One region of the Paenibacillus sp. JMULE4 genome, then DNA from elsewhere that is predicted to be linked to it. Evidence: riboswitches for the same ligand, from Rfam matches in the RefSeq annotation. Region 1 holds a riboswitch; each other region holds the start of a gene.
The links. A riboswitch is a leader RNA that binds a small molecule or an ion and turns the genes downstream of it on or off. The one in region 1 is predicted to bind cyclic di-AMP.

Region 1 (5,331 bases):
TTGGCTCCGATGACGGGAGTGCCTGATGCCATAGATTCCAGTACCACATTGCCAAAGGTTTCGGTGCCGGAAGGGAATACGAACAAGTCGGCCGACGCATACAGTTCGGCTAGATTCTCTCCTTTCATATAACCGGTAAAAGTAACATTCGATGGGGCTTCCGCTTTCAAATCTTTCAACAGCGGGCCGTCGCCGACCAACAGCCAGCGGACATTGCCGCTAACATAAGCGGGTAATTTCTTCATCGTTTCAAGCAAAATGTCCAAATCCTTCTCAGGTGCCAAACGGCCAACATATAGGAAAATATAACGTTCGTCGATCTTATATTTTTCGCGGATCAATCCGGTTTTTTTATCGGGGTTGAAAAGACGGCAGTCCACTCCGCGCTTCCATAAGGCCACGTCTCGAATTCCATGTTCTTCCAATTTTTCGGCCGTTTCAACGGACGGAACAAAGGTGGCCAGACACGATTGGTGGAACCAGCGGATATAGCGCCATAACAGGGAAGAGGCGAATTGCAGGTGATAATAATTCAGATAGCGGTCAAAGTGCGTATGGTAAGAGGCAACGTGAGGAATAGCATATTTTCTCCCATAATAAAGTCCGCAAAGCCCTATATTAAAGGGCGTGGCGATATGGATCAGGTCGGGTTGAAATTGCTGGAGCTGGCTGTGGATCGTGAAATAATTGGGAAGCGCAATCCGGCATTCCGGATAGAGGATGAAGGGGAGGCTGCTAAAAGACAGGATATTGCTTGTGAAAAAATCCTCCTCCGTGCATTTGGGCACAAAAATCCGGAGTGAAATATTTCGTTTTTCCAGATGTTCGACCAGTCTTTTTAACGTCAATGCAACCCCGTTCATTTGGGGCCAAAAGGTGTCGGAGAATAAAGCAATTCGCATCATACCCCTCCTCAACAATTGGATATAGGTTTAAAATACCTCATATTTATCAATCCATTGTCAGAGGAATATTAATTCGGAGTTAAATTAGCTGCGGGATATGGCAGCCTCCAAACTGGAGGCTTATCTTTGAATGGATTTCATTTTCTCTATAGTCTCCCTGGTTGACCATGAAGCGTTGGCAATCATGCGAAAATTGGTTTTTGCAGCCTTATCCCCATCCAAGCCGTTTATTTTTGCGGAAGCTGTGGCATCGTGAACCACGGCCACTTCAAATCCTTGTTCAATGAGTTCGCGCATATGAGATTCAATGCACAGATTTCCGGACATACCTGCAAGAATGACGCGGGTTATTCCCTGTTTTCGCAGCTGCAAAACCAAGTCGTTGGCTTCGGGTCCGAAAATTTTATGCGGACTGGTGATAATGGTTTGTCCATCTTCTAGATAAGGCTTATATTTATCCAGAAAGTCGGCACCCGAACCTTGAAAGCCTTCAAGCGATAATGGACCTTTTCGCTGATACATTTTGATATCGTGCATCACATGTTCCATAGCACCCCCAAATAACCATTTTTGGTCATAGGGATAATAGTAATGAGGGGACACAAATACTTTAAACTTATTCTTTTTTGCTGTTTTTAATAATAATTCAATGTTCTCAATCGTGTGATTTTCAGCAACGCTGTCTTTCACTAAATTCCATGCTGCACCTTTCGGGCTTAAAAAGTCATTTTGCGGATCTGTGATCACCAAAGCGGTATGGCTTTGATCCACCTGCATTCCCGGCGATGAAAATGGTGCGGTTTGTGCTGCTGCAACACCATAAAGATCAACAAAGACAAGAAACGAAAACACAAAGGAACACTGCAGTATTTTTCTCATGAGGATTCCCCTTTCATGGGTATACTTGGTATACGCACCCTATTATGTGCTTTATTCCATGGCTTATTCAAATTCAGCTGGGAACAAAAAGGAATGGGAAAACAACTCCAATCCATTGGTTTTCAAGCATCCGCAACAGCCCGCAAACGCAAAAATCCTGAAATATAAAGAAAATCCATGAGATTTGAAGTAAAACAAAGAAAGCGATCTATAAAAGCGTCTCATTTACAAAGCAATTTATATCTAGCAAAGGTTTTATCCGATTTCTTGCTTTGCAATGTTGTCCTGTAAGGTGTAAGATTCAACCATTGAACATATCACCTTGCTGAATTTCCAAACAGGAAAACGGGGGAACCAATAAGGACATATATTTGGATGTCCATGGGGTGAATCGTGCAGGAACATGTTTATTCCGCACGTAGGGCTGCTCTCATAGCCCGAATCCGACAGCTAACCTCGTAAGCGTTGTATGAGAGAGGAGTTGAACGTGCTGTCTGCTGATAGGCAAACACAGAGCTCAAGCCTCTGTGTTTTTTTGTTGTCTAAAAACGGGATAGGTTGGAGGATGATTGATTAACAACACATTTGGAAACCATAAGTAAAGTTTCTTCCTGGAGATTTAAGGGTTTTTTTGTTGTGATGATCTTGTTTACAAAACTCCTTAATAACTACCTGAACATATCGGACGAACTGCGAATCGACATGGATGAGGAAAAACCAGTGATAAAAGGCAGCACGATCGTCGTTCCCGTAGCCGGCATTACCCGGGTGGTTATGAATTCGCTCAGCTATGCCAAGTCTCTAACCAATCATGTTGTCGCCGTATATGTCGGATTTGACGATGAGGATATCGCACGGATGGAGAAGAAATGGGAAACGGATCATATTACCATATTAATTCCGCAATTCATTACCAGGCATTGGTGGCATTATTTCCTCCATAATCAGACCGGGTTACTGTTAAGGGCTTACTTATTCAATCATAAAGACGTCGTGATCGCTACAGTGCCTTACCATCTCCATAAATAACCGGAAGGAGGCCGCAGATGAACTCAAGATATTTGGCCGGACTGTCATTGGCCTTTATGACCGGCGGCTTTTTAATCACTTTATTTCTTCAGGAGACTCCTTTGGTTGCTCTGTTGAAAGGCGGCTTTGAAGCCGGTTTGGTCGGCGGCATTGCGGATTGGTTTGCCGTGACCGCTCTTTTCCGTCATCCTTTCGGCATACCGGTGCCGCATACATCCTTACTCCTTAAGAATAGGGACAAAATTATCCAATCCTTGATTTTGGCGTTGGAAAATGAGCTGCTCAACAAACAAAGCATCGAAAACAAACTCCGGCAGCTCCAGCTTTTGCAGCTCGCTTCATCCTCTCTGGCTAAGCTGCTTGGCAAACGGAAGGTACGGGTAGGCCTATTGGATCTGTTGATCCGATGGGTTTACCGGTTGCCGCTCGAGAAAGCGATTCCTTATCTTCAGTCGGAAATAGCCGCTGCGATCCGAAGAGCGGATGTGGGATCTGCAGCCGATGCCATCCTGACGAAGGTGATCGAGAACAGATTCGACGAAAAGGCGTTGAATTACGTCCTGCATAAAGCATCCGACTGGGCGAAACGTCCGGATACCGGGATGATGTTGGGAAAGTTCGCAAGCGAAAAGCTCTCCGAAGTAAAAGCGGGGGGCTTAACGGGGTTTGCTTTACAGGCATTTGTCGGCTTCATGGATGAAGAAAAGCTTGGCAGCTTCCTCCAAAACTTGATGCTTTCAGGAATTCGGGGTCTCCAACATACAGATAATGCTTTCCGGAAGACCCTTGTTCAGGAAATCCGCATCCAACTGTCTCAACTAGCGGATAACGAGTTGCTTGTAGCGAATATGAAGGAATGGATCGTAAACCAATTGGAAGGAGCTCGCGGCGCTGTCTTCCTGCATGAGCGTTTGAGTGAAATCCGCAATCAATGGCTGGACAAGCTGGAGGAAGACCGTTTGAAGGGCAGCAGGGCGGTAATTACTGCTTACCGCTGGATCGTGCGCAATTTCAATCCCGAACAGGATTCGATGGCCGTTTGGGAAAATCGCTTGTTAGCTTACTTGATTGAATGGGTGGAAGCGAATCATTATCGCATCGGTCAACTCGTGAAAGAAAATTTGGATCAAATGGATGATGTAGCCTTGGTACGCATGCTGGAACACAAAGTCGGAAAGGACCTGCAGTGGATTCGGGTGAACGGAGCGCTGTGCGGTTTTGCGGTTGGCATCGTACTTTCGCTGATCCAGTTATAGAATATCTTCGGCGGCAGGCGTATTGAACGAGTCAGACTCCTGATGCGCAACTATGGTCCGATACGCCGCGCTTTTTTTGTCACCTTTTATCGATGTTAGCAATAACCGCTATCGTTAATAACGATTGAATGGATCCCAAGCATAAGCTACAGTAAATTTATTAAAGCGCTTTCATTAGGGGGTGGTGGTATGGGTAAGGTTTATCATGTGAAAAAAGGGTCCATATCGGCAGTTGCTGTTCTCTTGCTTCTAGTGACAATGTTTTTCGGTTGCGGGAACAGGGAGGAAGTCCAGGGAACCTCGACAGAACCGGCCAAACCAGAGCCGGCTAAAGCCGAACCGGTTTCTTTGAACATGGGCATGCTTAAGTTTACAAGCAATTCGCCTCTGTTTATCGCTTTGGAAAAAGGGTTCTTTAAAGAAGAGAACCTGGAAGTTCATGTGAAATGGTTCGAATCCTCCAATGCCGTCAATGTGGCTGTAGTATCGGGCGATTTGGACGTAGGCGGGGTCGGTTTTACCGCAGATTTGTACAACATGATGGCGGCCGGACAAAAAGTGACTATTGTATCCGACAAAGGAAGGGAACAGAAGGGCTACCCTTTCTCCGCAGTCATCGTGCATAAAGATTCTCCTTACCGGTCGGTGGAGGAATTGAAGGGAAAAAAAGCCGCTGTCACTACGATAGGCAGTACCAACCATTACATGCTGGGGCGTGTATTGGAGAAGTATGGATTGACCACAAAGGACGTTCAGTGGGTGCCGATGAACACCACTAGCGGTGTCATGGAAACCTTAAGGGGCAAGAACGCCGATGCCGTCATCCTTAGTGAGCCCTATGCTTCGATAGCGATCAATCAGGGCTACGGCAGGGTGCTTGCGTGGGTGGCGGATGAAATCGACTATCAATCGTCGGGAATATTCTTTTCGCCGAAATTCATGACGAACAAGGATGCGGGCATCCGTTTTTTAAAGGCATATATCAAAGGAGCGCGTTACTATTACGATGCAGTGCTGACTCAAAAAGACGGCAAAAGGGTAAAAGGAGGGAATTATGACGAAGTGATCAAGATCGTGGCCAAATATACGGGGCAGAAGGAAGATCTTATTATGGGCTCATTGTCGTTCATTGACCCTGACGGCAGGATGAACGTGGACGATATCAAGACGCAGATCGACTGGTATGCCAAGGAAAAGCTGATCACCAAAGCCGTGGATACGAAGGAAATCATTAACACTGAAATGCTGGATGAAGCATTGAA
Region 2 (5,331 bases), on a different contig from region 1:
ATTCCTACGCTGATTGTGTTCAAGGACGGACAGCCGGTGGACAAGGTTGTCGGCTTCCAATCCAAGGATGCCCTGAAAAACGTACTGAGCCGCTATCAATAAATTGGCAGCAGGCGAGTAAGGTGACGAAAAAGCTCTTTTTCTGCTATGCTGGAAAAAGAGCTTTTTGTTATGGAAAGGAGGAGCGCAGATGACCGAGCACGAAGGGGGAGCCCATCACCTACAGGAACGGAAGAAGACGCTGGAAGCCATCAAAAACAAGCTGTCGCTCGTACCGGAGCAGCCCGGCTGTTATTTGATGAAAAACCGGGAGGGCACCGTCATCTATGTCGGCAAAGCGAAAGTGCTGCGCAACCGGCTGCGATCCTATTTTACCGGCAGTCATACCGTGAAGACGCAGTTGATGGTCAATGAGGTCGTCGACTTCGAATACATTGTTACGGCCAGCAATGTGGAGGCGCTCATTCTTGAGGCCAACCTGATTAAAACGTATTTTCCGCGATATAACGTTCTGCTTAAGGACGACAAATCGTTTCCATATATTAAAATTACGAATGAAAAGCATCCGCGGCTTGAGGTGACCCGCCGGGTGCTGAAGGATAAAGCCAAATATTTCGGACCCTACCCGAACGCCTTTGCGGCACAGGAGACGAAGAAGCTGCTGGACCGGTTGTACCCGCTGCGCAAATGCAAGACGCTTCCGGACCGGGTATGCTTGTATTACCATCTTGGCCAATGTATCGCCCCCTGCGAATATGAGGTGGAGCAGGATACGTATGACAAGATGGTCCAAGAGATCAGCCGTTTCTTAAACGGCGGACATCATGCCATCAAGGCGGAGCTGACTCGTAAAATGAACGAAGCGGCAGAGGAGCTGAACTTCGAGCGGGCAAAGGAACTCCGTGATCATATTCTGCAAATCGATGCCGTGATGGAAAAGCAGAAAATTACGACAACGGATACCGTGGACCGGGACATATTCGGCTTTGCCGTAGACAAAGGCTGGATGTGTGTGCAAATCCTGTACATGCGCCAAGGCAAGCTGATCGAACGCCACGCCTCTCTCTTTCCATATTATGGCGAGGCGGATGAAGACTTCCTCACTTTCGTGACGCAATACTACAGCGAGAATCCGGCGCTGCCGAAGGAAGTCTTCCTGCCGGCGTGGGGAGCGGGGCAGAAGCAGGAAGAAGCAGGCGATCCTGCCGGGAAAGCGGAGCATAAGGCCGGCTTCTCCGATGCTGAATCGGAAGAACATGAAGTGGCGGCCAAAGTCGAAATCAAGGAGGCGCTTGAAAGCTGGCTGAAGGTAAAGGTGCATATTCCGCGCCGGGGCCTGAAGAAGAATATGGTGGATATGGCTTGCGAGAATGCCCGGGTTGCGCTTGAAGAAAAATTCCGTTTGATTGAACGGGATGAGGAGCGTACGGTCAAGGCAGTGGAGAACCTAGGCCGCTATTTGGGCACGGGCGTCGTACGGCGCATCGAGGCGTTCGATAACTCCAACATTCAAGGCTCGGACCCCGTATCGGCGATGGTTGTATTTACGGACGGCAAGCCGGACCGTAAGGAATACCGCAAGTACAAAATACGCACGGTAAAGGGACCGGACGACTATGAAACGATGCGCGAGGTAGTAAGGCGCCGCTATGAACGGGTGCTTAAGGAAGGTCTGCCGCTGCCGGATCTCGTTGTCATTGACGGCGGAAAGGGGCATATCGCTGCTGCGGTGGACGTGCTTGAGAACGAGCTCGGACTCTTTATACCCGTTTGCGGTTTGGTAAAAGACGCCAAGCACAAAACCGCGCAGCTGCTTATGGGCGATCCGGCCGAGGTTGTGCCCCTGCCGCGCGACAGCCAGGAATTTTATTTGCTTCAGCGCATCCAGGACGAAGTGCACCGGTTCGCGATCACCTTCCACAGGGAAACGAGGGCCAAGTCGATGGTCGTCTCCCAGCTGGATGCCGTACCCGGCGTTGGGGAGAAACGGCGGAAAGCGCTGCTGAGGCATTTCGGTTCCCTGAAAAAAATAAAAGAGGCCAAGCCTGAAGACTTTAAGCCTCTTGGTATCGGTCCAAAGCTGGCGGAGCAAATCATAACGGCGTTAAATGGCCGGAGCCAGGGTGCGGATTCGGATCCGGCGAAGGATTCAGCGGGGGAAACGACGGGGGCCGTCGATTGAATCCGGCGTGCAGCAGAGACAGCACCCGGCCGATAGCCAATGGCGCCGCCAAATAAGCCGCGCCGATAGCGACCTGTTCGGGCTCTCCGACGAACATGATCGAGAGCCCCATCAGGATGCTGTTCATGGACGCATGGGTGAACAGAGCGGTAAGCAAGCCATATTTCAAGAATACATAACCGAATATCAATCCGATGACCGTCACCTCGACCAATCGGGTGTACACCGGGTAAATAGGGTATTGGGTATGGCTCATCGCCCAGATGACGCTCGGCAGCAGTACGGCCAGGAAACGGCTGCGTGTCAGCTTCAGCATGAGGGCGATGCCCAACAGCCGGTACACCGCCTCTTCGGAGATGGAGGCCACCCAGGCCATCAACGGAAATATACCGGGATAGGTCATGTTGTATACGGAGTCGGCCGGGTCGCTGACCGTCCATACGCCGAACACTTCGGTACCGATAAAAAACATGGTTTGCTGCAGGCCCAAAATGAACAAGCAAATGAAATAACCTCGTACCGCCGCTTTCCATACCTCGCCTCCGAATACAGAGTCCCGCCAAACCGGCCAGGGATTCCATCCGCGGTCGAGCCAGAGCCGCCGCCCCGCACTCAAGGCCAAATACGTCGAAAGGGCCATCAGTCCGACAACAATATTGGTGAACCATAAGTAAAACAGGGCTACTGGCCAGGAAGGTCCGCTTCCGTGCATCGTTCGGAAAGCAGGGATCATATTAAAATTGTTGACGATATAAATCGCCACGAAGAAAAACGTGAGCAGCGCACCGCGCGCATAGCGGATGTCACGCCGCCGCCGCACAACAAGGATCAGCGCCGCGAGTGTCATCACAAGCGAGATTCCGATACTGATCCGCGTCATTAAAGCGGAACGGCGATCCTGCGCTTCCTGCCAGGCCATGAACGCATCCGGAACCGTAAATACCGGCTCAAACGCAGTGACCCGGCTGCCGGACACTTTCAGGTGAAGCTCCAGCGGGGCTTCGCCTATTCGCTCCGTCTTGCTACGGAAGATGAGACTTCCGTTCCCGGCCCGCCCGGATTCGCCCGTCAATGCAAATTCCGCGGGGTCATAGCCCATCTCCCGAATGGCGGTATTCGCCGTCTTCAGGAGGCCGGCATCCGGAGAGCTTACGGATTCGCTTCTGGCGGTTGCGGTCCGGCTCATCGAGAATCCGAATATGGCCAAGGTTTTATAATTCACCGCCACATAGTACGTTGCGCCCTTTTCGATGTCGTTAATCTCCACCTCAAAATATTCGAGGGGAAATCGTCCTTCATATTTTTCTTGTATTGATCGTATAGCTGCTCCTTTAGCAAATAGCCGTTTCTTACCGGGTAAGATTGGTACAAGGTATGGGCTTGTGCGCCTGGTCCTATCGCAAAGCGGTTGCGGACAAAGCTCATCGCAGCATTCGCCGCTTGCTGCTTTGTAACGACGGGAAGGTCTTCGGCATCGTCTTTAGGGAGGCGAGTCTTGTCCAAATAGGCGGAGGCAAACGTAACGCCCAGGTACAGCATCAGGCCAAGGACGGCCAGAAGCAGCAGTGGAGGTTCGAATCGTCGTTTCGGCATGAAATGCTCCTTAGCAGATATGGGATAATAACAGTCTATTCTTTTAAGGTAGCATACATTCCATAAGCAAATCCAATGATAACAAGAGCTACGCGAGGCAATATTCAGCAAAGCGAAGCGCCACACCTATAAAAACGCTTACATATGTCGTAATTTTGCGAAATCCGGTGCATTCAGGTGAAACAAGGCTTTGTACTTCAATGAAAAGAGGATTATAATTCATATCAATTGAACAGCGAGCCGAATTTCTAAAGGAAAACGGGGGAACCATGAGTTTAGGGGTGAATTCAGCGGATACAATCCGCTGATAGGGTGCCTGTACATCCGAATCCGACAGCTAACCTCGTAGGCTTGAATTACAGGAACCTTAAATTGACATTGGGTTTCCAGTGTCTTTTTTGTTGCCTGAAACGTCAAATAGGGGTGCATTCATGAAAACCATTGCCAGGAAAGTCGAGCTCACGCCTCCGCAAATTTTGGTCATCGGTTTTGCTGTTATGATCTTGATCGGCTCCATGCTGTTGTCGCTTCCCGCGGCCTCGGCCAGCGGTGTACCGATGCGTTTCCTGGATGCTTTATTCACGGCGACATCGGCAGCCTGTGTAACCGGACTTGTCGTTGTGGATACGGGCACTTATTTTACCCTGTTCGGCCAGATGGTTATCATGCTATTGATCCAGGTCGGCGGGCTCGGGTTTATGACCATGGCTACCTTATTCGCATTTGCCCTGAAAAAGCGCATCTCACTTAAAGAAAAGCTTATTTTGCAAGAAGCACTGAACCAGAACAGTCTTGAAGGCATTGTGCGGTTAATCCGTAAGGTGATGATTTATTCGCTCACGATTGAGTTTACGGCTGCCGTTATTTTCGCTGTTCGATGGTCGGTTGATTTGGGTCCCGGTAAAGCGGCTTATTATGGTATTTTTCATGCCGTCTCCTTCTTCAACAATGCCGGTTTCGATATTTTCGGGCCGGTAACGGGAAAATTCAGCAGCTTGACGGCTTATGCAGCTGATCCGGTGATCAACGCGGTTTCGATGGGACTCATCATTTTGGGTGGAATCGGTTTCGTCGTTCTGTCGGACCTCATGGATTATAGAAGGAACCAAAAGCTGACGCTTCATACCAAAGTGGTGCTAAGCGCTACCGGTTTTTTGATCGGAATCGGGGCGTTGATTATATTTATCTTCGAATTTACGAATTCCAGAACGCTTGGACCGCTCGACTGGTCCGGCAAAATACTTGCCTCACTGTTTCAATCCGTTACACCGCGGACAGCTGGAGCCAATACGCTTGATATTGCCGGGCTTAGGCAGGCGACGCAGTTTTTTATCATCATTCTGATGTTCATCGGTGCTTCTCCCGGCTCTACAGGCGGAGGGATCAAAACGACGACCTTTACCACGCTGGTCGGCGCGATGATCGCGATGGTCCGCGGGAAGGAAGACATTGTACTCTTCCGTCACCGGTTAGGCAAAGAAAGGATTCTGAAGGCCGTTACGATTACGATGGTCGCTTTGGCGCTGGTCGTCACGATCACGATGATTCTTTCTACA
Region 3 (5,331 bases), on a different contig from region 1:
CCGGGCAAATAAATCATGCCTTCTTTAGGATCTTTGGCCGAGCGTTTGCCCTGCAAGGGCAAAGAATGAGAATCCGGCTGGCCCGAAACCTCTCTGCCGGCCGTGCAGCAGCACGGTTTTTTTCCATTCATTTCAATCCTCCTCCACCGTTCAACGGAGGTCTTATCCCTTCGGACGGCCATGACCGAATTCCGCAGGATGTCTCCGTTTTAGCTCTGTAATCGCATGACCGCGTCCTGTCTGTTCCAACCACTGCGCATACTTCGGCAAAAATCCTTTGGCATGATAAGGTCCTCCCTCTTTCATCACCGTCCAGAGCAGATCTGTATCGAAAGGCATCGTCTCCATCATGTGGTCATGCCACTCATTTAAATAATATACCGCATCTCGGCAAACTTGGCGATGCTCCGCAGCCAGATTCGTTTGCTCATAAGGATCGCTGTCGAGATCGAATAGCATCTCTTGATCGAATAAATGGTACCCGTCATGATACGTTCGGACATAGAGCCATGACCCGAAACGAACGCTTCTTTGGCAGACGTGCGCACATTGCGAAACGACCAGATAGTCGCGTCCCGCCTCCTGACCCTTCAGCAGGGAGGCTGCAATCCACGCCGGCAGAGGATCGCCGGCAAACGGATTGCCGAAATCTTCCGGCGCCCGGTACGGCGTATGAGGGTCCCAATAGTTCACATAAAGAAACCAGTTGTCCTTCCGGGCATTGTGCTCAATCCAATTCAGTACGGCAGGCGTCACTTCCTCGGCCGATTCCATTCCGCATTTGCCGGTATTATGGATTTCATTGAAGCCTGCATAAAACGTCCAGGACGAATGCCGTTCCGCAAAAGGACTGACCAATACCGTCTTTAATCCGGCAGAAGCTATGTCGCATTAAAATATCATGGCAAACAAAAGGACTGCTGAGACATTCTCAGCAGTCTGTTCTTTTAGTCCGAATTAATTTTTGATAAACATCTGTACCCACACGCCATTATAATAAGCCACTCCGATTTTGTTGAAGTTCGGGCTCATAATGTTTTGACGGTGTCCCGGACTGTTCATCCATGAATCCATTACCTCTTGCGGTGTTCTTTGCCCTTTGGCAATATTTTCACCCGCGTAGGTATAACGGATGCCATAAGAGCGCATCATATCAAAAGGAGACCCATAGGTAGGAGAATTATGGTCAAAATAACCTTTTTCATACATGTCCTTTGCCTTGTCTAAAGCCACCTTCGTCAATGCACTGTCGCTGGCAAGCGGGCTTAAACCGGCTTTGGCACGTTCCTGGTTCACCAAATTTACCACTTGGCTGGCATAAGAAGACTGTGTCGTGCTGTCTGTTCCTGTTCCCTGCTGCGATCCGTTACCCGAACCGTAACCCGAGCCTTTACCTGAACCTGTACCGTAACCTGAACCTGTACCGTAACCTGAACCGTAACCCGAACCTATACCCGTTGACTTACCTGGAATATTAAGCACAATTCCTGGCCATATTAGATTTGGGTTAAACAATTGCGGATTCACCGTAATAAGCGATTTCAGGCTGATACCGTATTTCTGGGAGATCGCCCACAGGGTATCGTTGCTTGATACCGTGTGCGACGGAGCAGCTGAAACCGCGCCGGCGCCAATGATCGGGCCAAGTGCCAAAACACCTGTCAAAACCAACTTCTTAAAACCTTTCACTGCATTCCTCTCCTTTTTACGGCCTGCGAGGTTAGCTGACGGATTCGGGTCAAAGAGCAACCACCCGGCCACCATAGTGGCTTCACCCCAAGGATATGGGTTCCCCCGCGCTTACAAATTAAGCTTCGGCCTTTTTGATGTCGCATTCCTAAACAGGAACGGAAACCATTGTAACACGGATACAATGAGATTTCATGACACAAAGTTTACCAACTGTCCCCTAAGCTAGCGAATTTTTGAGAGAAACCCCCGGCGGCAGCACAGCTTCAACGCGGGCCCGCAGCATGGGCTGCCTGTGCAGCTCTGCACATAGAATGGCCACGATCCCCCGATCCTCACGGGAGCGAATCAATCGTCCCATCCCTTGCCGGAGCCTCAGCAGCATATAAGGCAGATCGACCTCTTCAAAAGGAGACTCCGCCGCGCTGCGTTTGGCCATAAAGACCGGATCTTGAGGCGGAAAAGGCAGCGACCATATGATGACATTGGACAAGGACGGCCCCGGTACGTCGAGTCCCTCCCACAAGCTGACGGCGCATAGAACACTCGTTTCGTCATGCTGAAAAGAAGCGATAAGATGGCTGATTTCCTGATCGCCTTCAAACAAGAAGCGCATTTTCCCGAAGAGTTCGGGATACGACGCAATCTCCCGTTTAAACCGCTGCAGTTCGGCTTTCGCCGGAAACAACAGCAGCGCTCTTCCTTCCGTTCGTTCGAGCAGCGAGACAGCGGCCTCCATTTTCTCCGAAAATGTCCCGCCGGCAGACCAAAGAGGCGCGATCGCTTCCATTTGCCGTTCGTATTCATATGGAGAGTCAACGGAAAAGGACAAATATTGCTCGATCCCGAGACTTTCCGCTACATAACGGAAGGAGCCCTCCACGGATAATGTGGCCGATGAAAAAACGATAGGCATGCTCGAGCCAAACACCCGCTCCCGAAGCACTTCCTTGACGGTTCTCGGCATGATCACCAAAGCCGCTCCGCTCCCGCTTTCCGTCAACCAGCATACCAATGACTCCGATCGCTGGAAAAGACTCAATGCTTTCTGCATCATTTCAAGATGCTCTTCGACAATGCGGAGCTGATATTCATTCAAGGTGTGAAGACCGCTTTCAAACACGAGCTCTTCTTCAATCGCTGCAAGCACCGTCCGGAACCGGTGTATTTCCTGAAGCAGCCGATCGTCGAGCAGAAGCTCCTTCCGGTCCGAACCGGGAATCTCTCTGCTCCGGCGCCTTAACCAGTCAAACATCGTCTCGCTTTGCGCAATCGCCTCGTCAATGAGCACAGCCAATGATTCGCGTATTTCCCCCTGCAGCAGCCGGGTAATCAGTTCTTCAAACACGTCATGCTTTAATTTATAGGTCAGCGCCTTCTGCGCGGCAGATTCCAGCAAATGCCCTTCATCAAATACGACCGCACAGTGATCCGGCAGCAGCGGCAGCTGCCCTTCCCGCTTCCTGCTCTCATACGTCCACACATGCTCCATGTAAAAATCGTGCGAACAAATGATCAAATCGGCAGATCGGCGGTAATGCTCGCGGGAGAGCGTTTGCCCGCAGCGGTGCCTTTTGTCGCATACGAAGCAATCCTGGAAAGCATCCCAATTGATCTTGCTCCATTGCTCGTCATTCAAATTCGGATATTGCTTCCGGTCGCCGTAAGCATAAAACGATTGCAGGGTTTCATGAGAATGAACAAACCCGGGCAGCTCTTCGTATAATTGCTCGAACATTTCCGCATCCTCGTCCCTGAATCTCGCTTTGTCCAGCTTGACCAGACAAAGATACTGGTCCGCAGACTTCCCCAGCCTGGCGTCAACGGCCAGGCTCAGGTGCTTCGCCAGCTTTACGATATCCCCTTCCGGCTTGACCAGTTGTTCAATTAAAGACTCGTCCGCACAGGCGATCACAGCCGGCTTTCGCATATAACGGGCGTAACAAATCGCATATAACAAATAAACAAGCGTTTTCCCCGTCCCCACTCCCGCCTCCGCAAAAATGGTTTGTTTCTCGGCAAACGCCCGTTCCAATTGGAAAGCCATATAAATCTGTTCATCGCGGACTTCGAAACCTGCTTCCGGCAGAATATCGTAAAAGACATCAGCTATCCATTCGCCGGCCTGCCGGATGAACGGTTGAGAATGATCATAAGTAAAAGGGTAACGCTCCACTATGATTTTGCCTCCATGATAATCAAAATCGAGAAGACTTTTCTTCCATATGACAACCCCATATTATCACACGGTCCCGGCAGATATGCAACAAAAAAACAGTCCAAACCTCCTATAAAAAAGGTTTGGACTGCCGGATCAGGACATTACATGGCTATCTTCTGGTCCAGTTTGCCCTGTAAATGAACAAGTCTCATCAGAGCGGTTGCCGCTTGGGCTTTGGTCACTTCTCCCTGCGGATTGAACTTCCGGACGGAACCATCGAGCACACCCAGCTGAGTGATCAGCCAGACGGCGCCTTTCTCGGCAATGAGTTCCGAATCCTCGAAATTCAACTGCGGATTCTGCTGCAGTTGTTCCGCAAGCTTATTGTACTTGATCATTTGAGTCAGCAGAACCGCCAGCTTTTCCTTCGTTAGAGCTTCCTCCGGACGAAGCTGCGGCGTTTTCTTCGGATCAAGCCACTTCAACTGAACAAAAAGCTGGGCGGCTGCATAGTAAGGACTCTGCTCGTCGATATCTTCGAACGCCGGCTTGGCATTTCTGTCATAATAGGAATTCGCATAATGCGGATGTACCGCCTGAGACACCATAAGAAGCCAATCGCCTAACGTGATCGTCTTATCAGGATGCAATTGGCCGCTTGAATCTGCGGATAAGATGTTGTGCCGGATCATCGTCTCCAAATCTTTCTGTGCCCAATGCCCCGCAATATCGACAGGCATTTCCACCGGGCTTTCAACGGTGCTCACAGGATTGACGAAGGTAGCCCGCCACCGGCCGTTCGCCGCATCGATCACATAACCGTTTTTCGCACTGTCTTTGTACGTTTGTTGATAGACCAGCTTGATATCGGGCTCCACGTATTGACTGTCCGTATAAAAACCGCCAAAGTTTTTGTACTGCAATTCCTGTGATATGCCCTCCAAAAAGATGGCTTCAGCCTGAGCTTTCGTTATATTCGCTGCAAGGGAAGCCGTACCCGCTTCCAATTGATCTGAACGCGTGCTCTGATAGCTCTTCAATTGGCCCTGGGCATCCAATATAATGCTCACGGAATCCCCTCCGACAGGGATCCCCTTATAGAATCGCTGGAATCGGAATCCAAAGGTTTGTTCATCTCCCGCCGGTGCGGCATACGGATCGGAGGACAGCCATTTTAATTCTTCCGACGCATTCGGATACAACTCGTTAATCAGAGCCAAAGCCTTCTTTTCGGCTTCAGCCTGAGAGATTGCAGCCGTTGTCTTCTCCGTATCCGGCTTTGGATTGGTCCATGGGGGAGCCATACGATCCACGCGGAACTCCAGAATTTGTCCGGTTCGCGCATCCACCACGGCGTTTGTTTGACCGCTATAAGGATAAGGACCGGCAGGCGCCGCTTCCATCCAGGTAATATTCCAAACCTTCTTATTCACGTCCGACCAATATGTATTAAGGCTCTGCGTGGATCTCGTGCGATTGCC

Region 2: linked by a shared signal. The riboswitch ahead of EXW96_RS05405 (TrkH family potassium uptake protein) and the one ahead of EXW96_RS03420 (amino acid permease) in region 1 are both predicted to bind cyclic di-AMP.
Region 3: linked by a shared signal. The riboswitch ahead of EXW96_RS11080 (CAP domain-containing protein) and the one ahead of EXW96_RS03420 (amino acid permease) in region 1 are both predicted to bind cyclic di-AMP.

The regions. Positions count from the first base shown of each region.
Region 1 is NZ_SGWF01000010.1:245,959-251,289, forward strand. It holds gene EXW96_RS03410 (glycosyltransferase family 4 protein) at 1-905, opposite strand, end outside; gene EXW96_RS03415 (cysteine hydrolase family protein) at 1,026-1,784, opposite strand; cyclic di-AMP (ydaO/yuaA leader) riboswitch at 2,098-2,265, shown strand; partial or broken gene EXW96_RS03420 (amino acid permease) at 2,418-2,813, shown strand; gene EXW96_RS03425 (DUF445 domain-containing protein) at 2,831-4,069, shown strand; gene EXW96_RS03430 (ABC transporter substrate-binding protein) at 4,259-5,331, shown strand, end outside.
Region 2 is NZ_SGWF01000011.1:20,094-25,424, forward strand. It holds gene trxA (thioredoxin) at 1-102, shown strand, start outside; gene uvrC (excinuclease ABC subunit UvrC) at 191-2,182, shown strand; gene EXW96_RS28265 (CPBP family intramembrane glutamic endopeptidase) at 2,094-3,449, opposite strand; gene EXW96_RS27295 (hypothetical protein) at 3,401-3,775, opposite strand; cyclic di-AMP (ydaO/yuaA leader) riboswitch at 4,004-4,142, shown strand; gene EXW96_RS05405 (TrkH family potassium uptake protein) at 4,207-5,331, shown strand, end outside.
Region 3 is NZ_SGWF01000012.1:301,439-306,769, forward strand. It holds gene EXW96_RS11070 (formylglycine-generating enzyme family protein) at 1-131, opposite strand, end outside; partial or broken gene EXW96_RS11075 (sulfatase) at 163-876, opposite strand; gene EXW96_RS11080 (CAP domain-containing protein) at 958-1,689, opposite strand; cyclic di-AMP (ydaO/yuaA leader) riboswitch at 1,695-1,830, opposite strand; gene EXW96_RS11085 (ATP-dependent DNA helicase) at 1,910-3,865, opposite strand; gene EXW96_RS11090 (YcdB/YcdC domain-containing protein) at 4,012-5,331, opposite strand, start outside.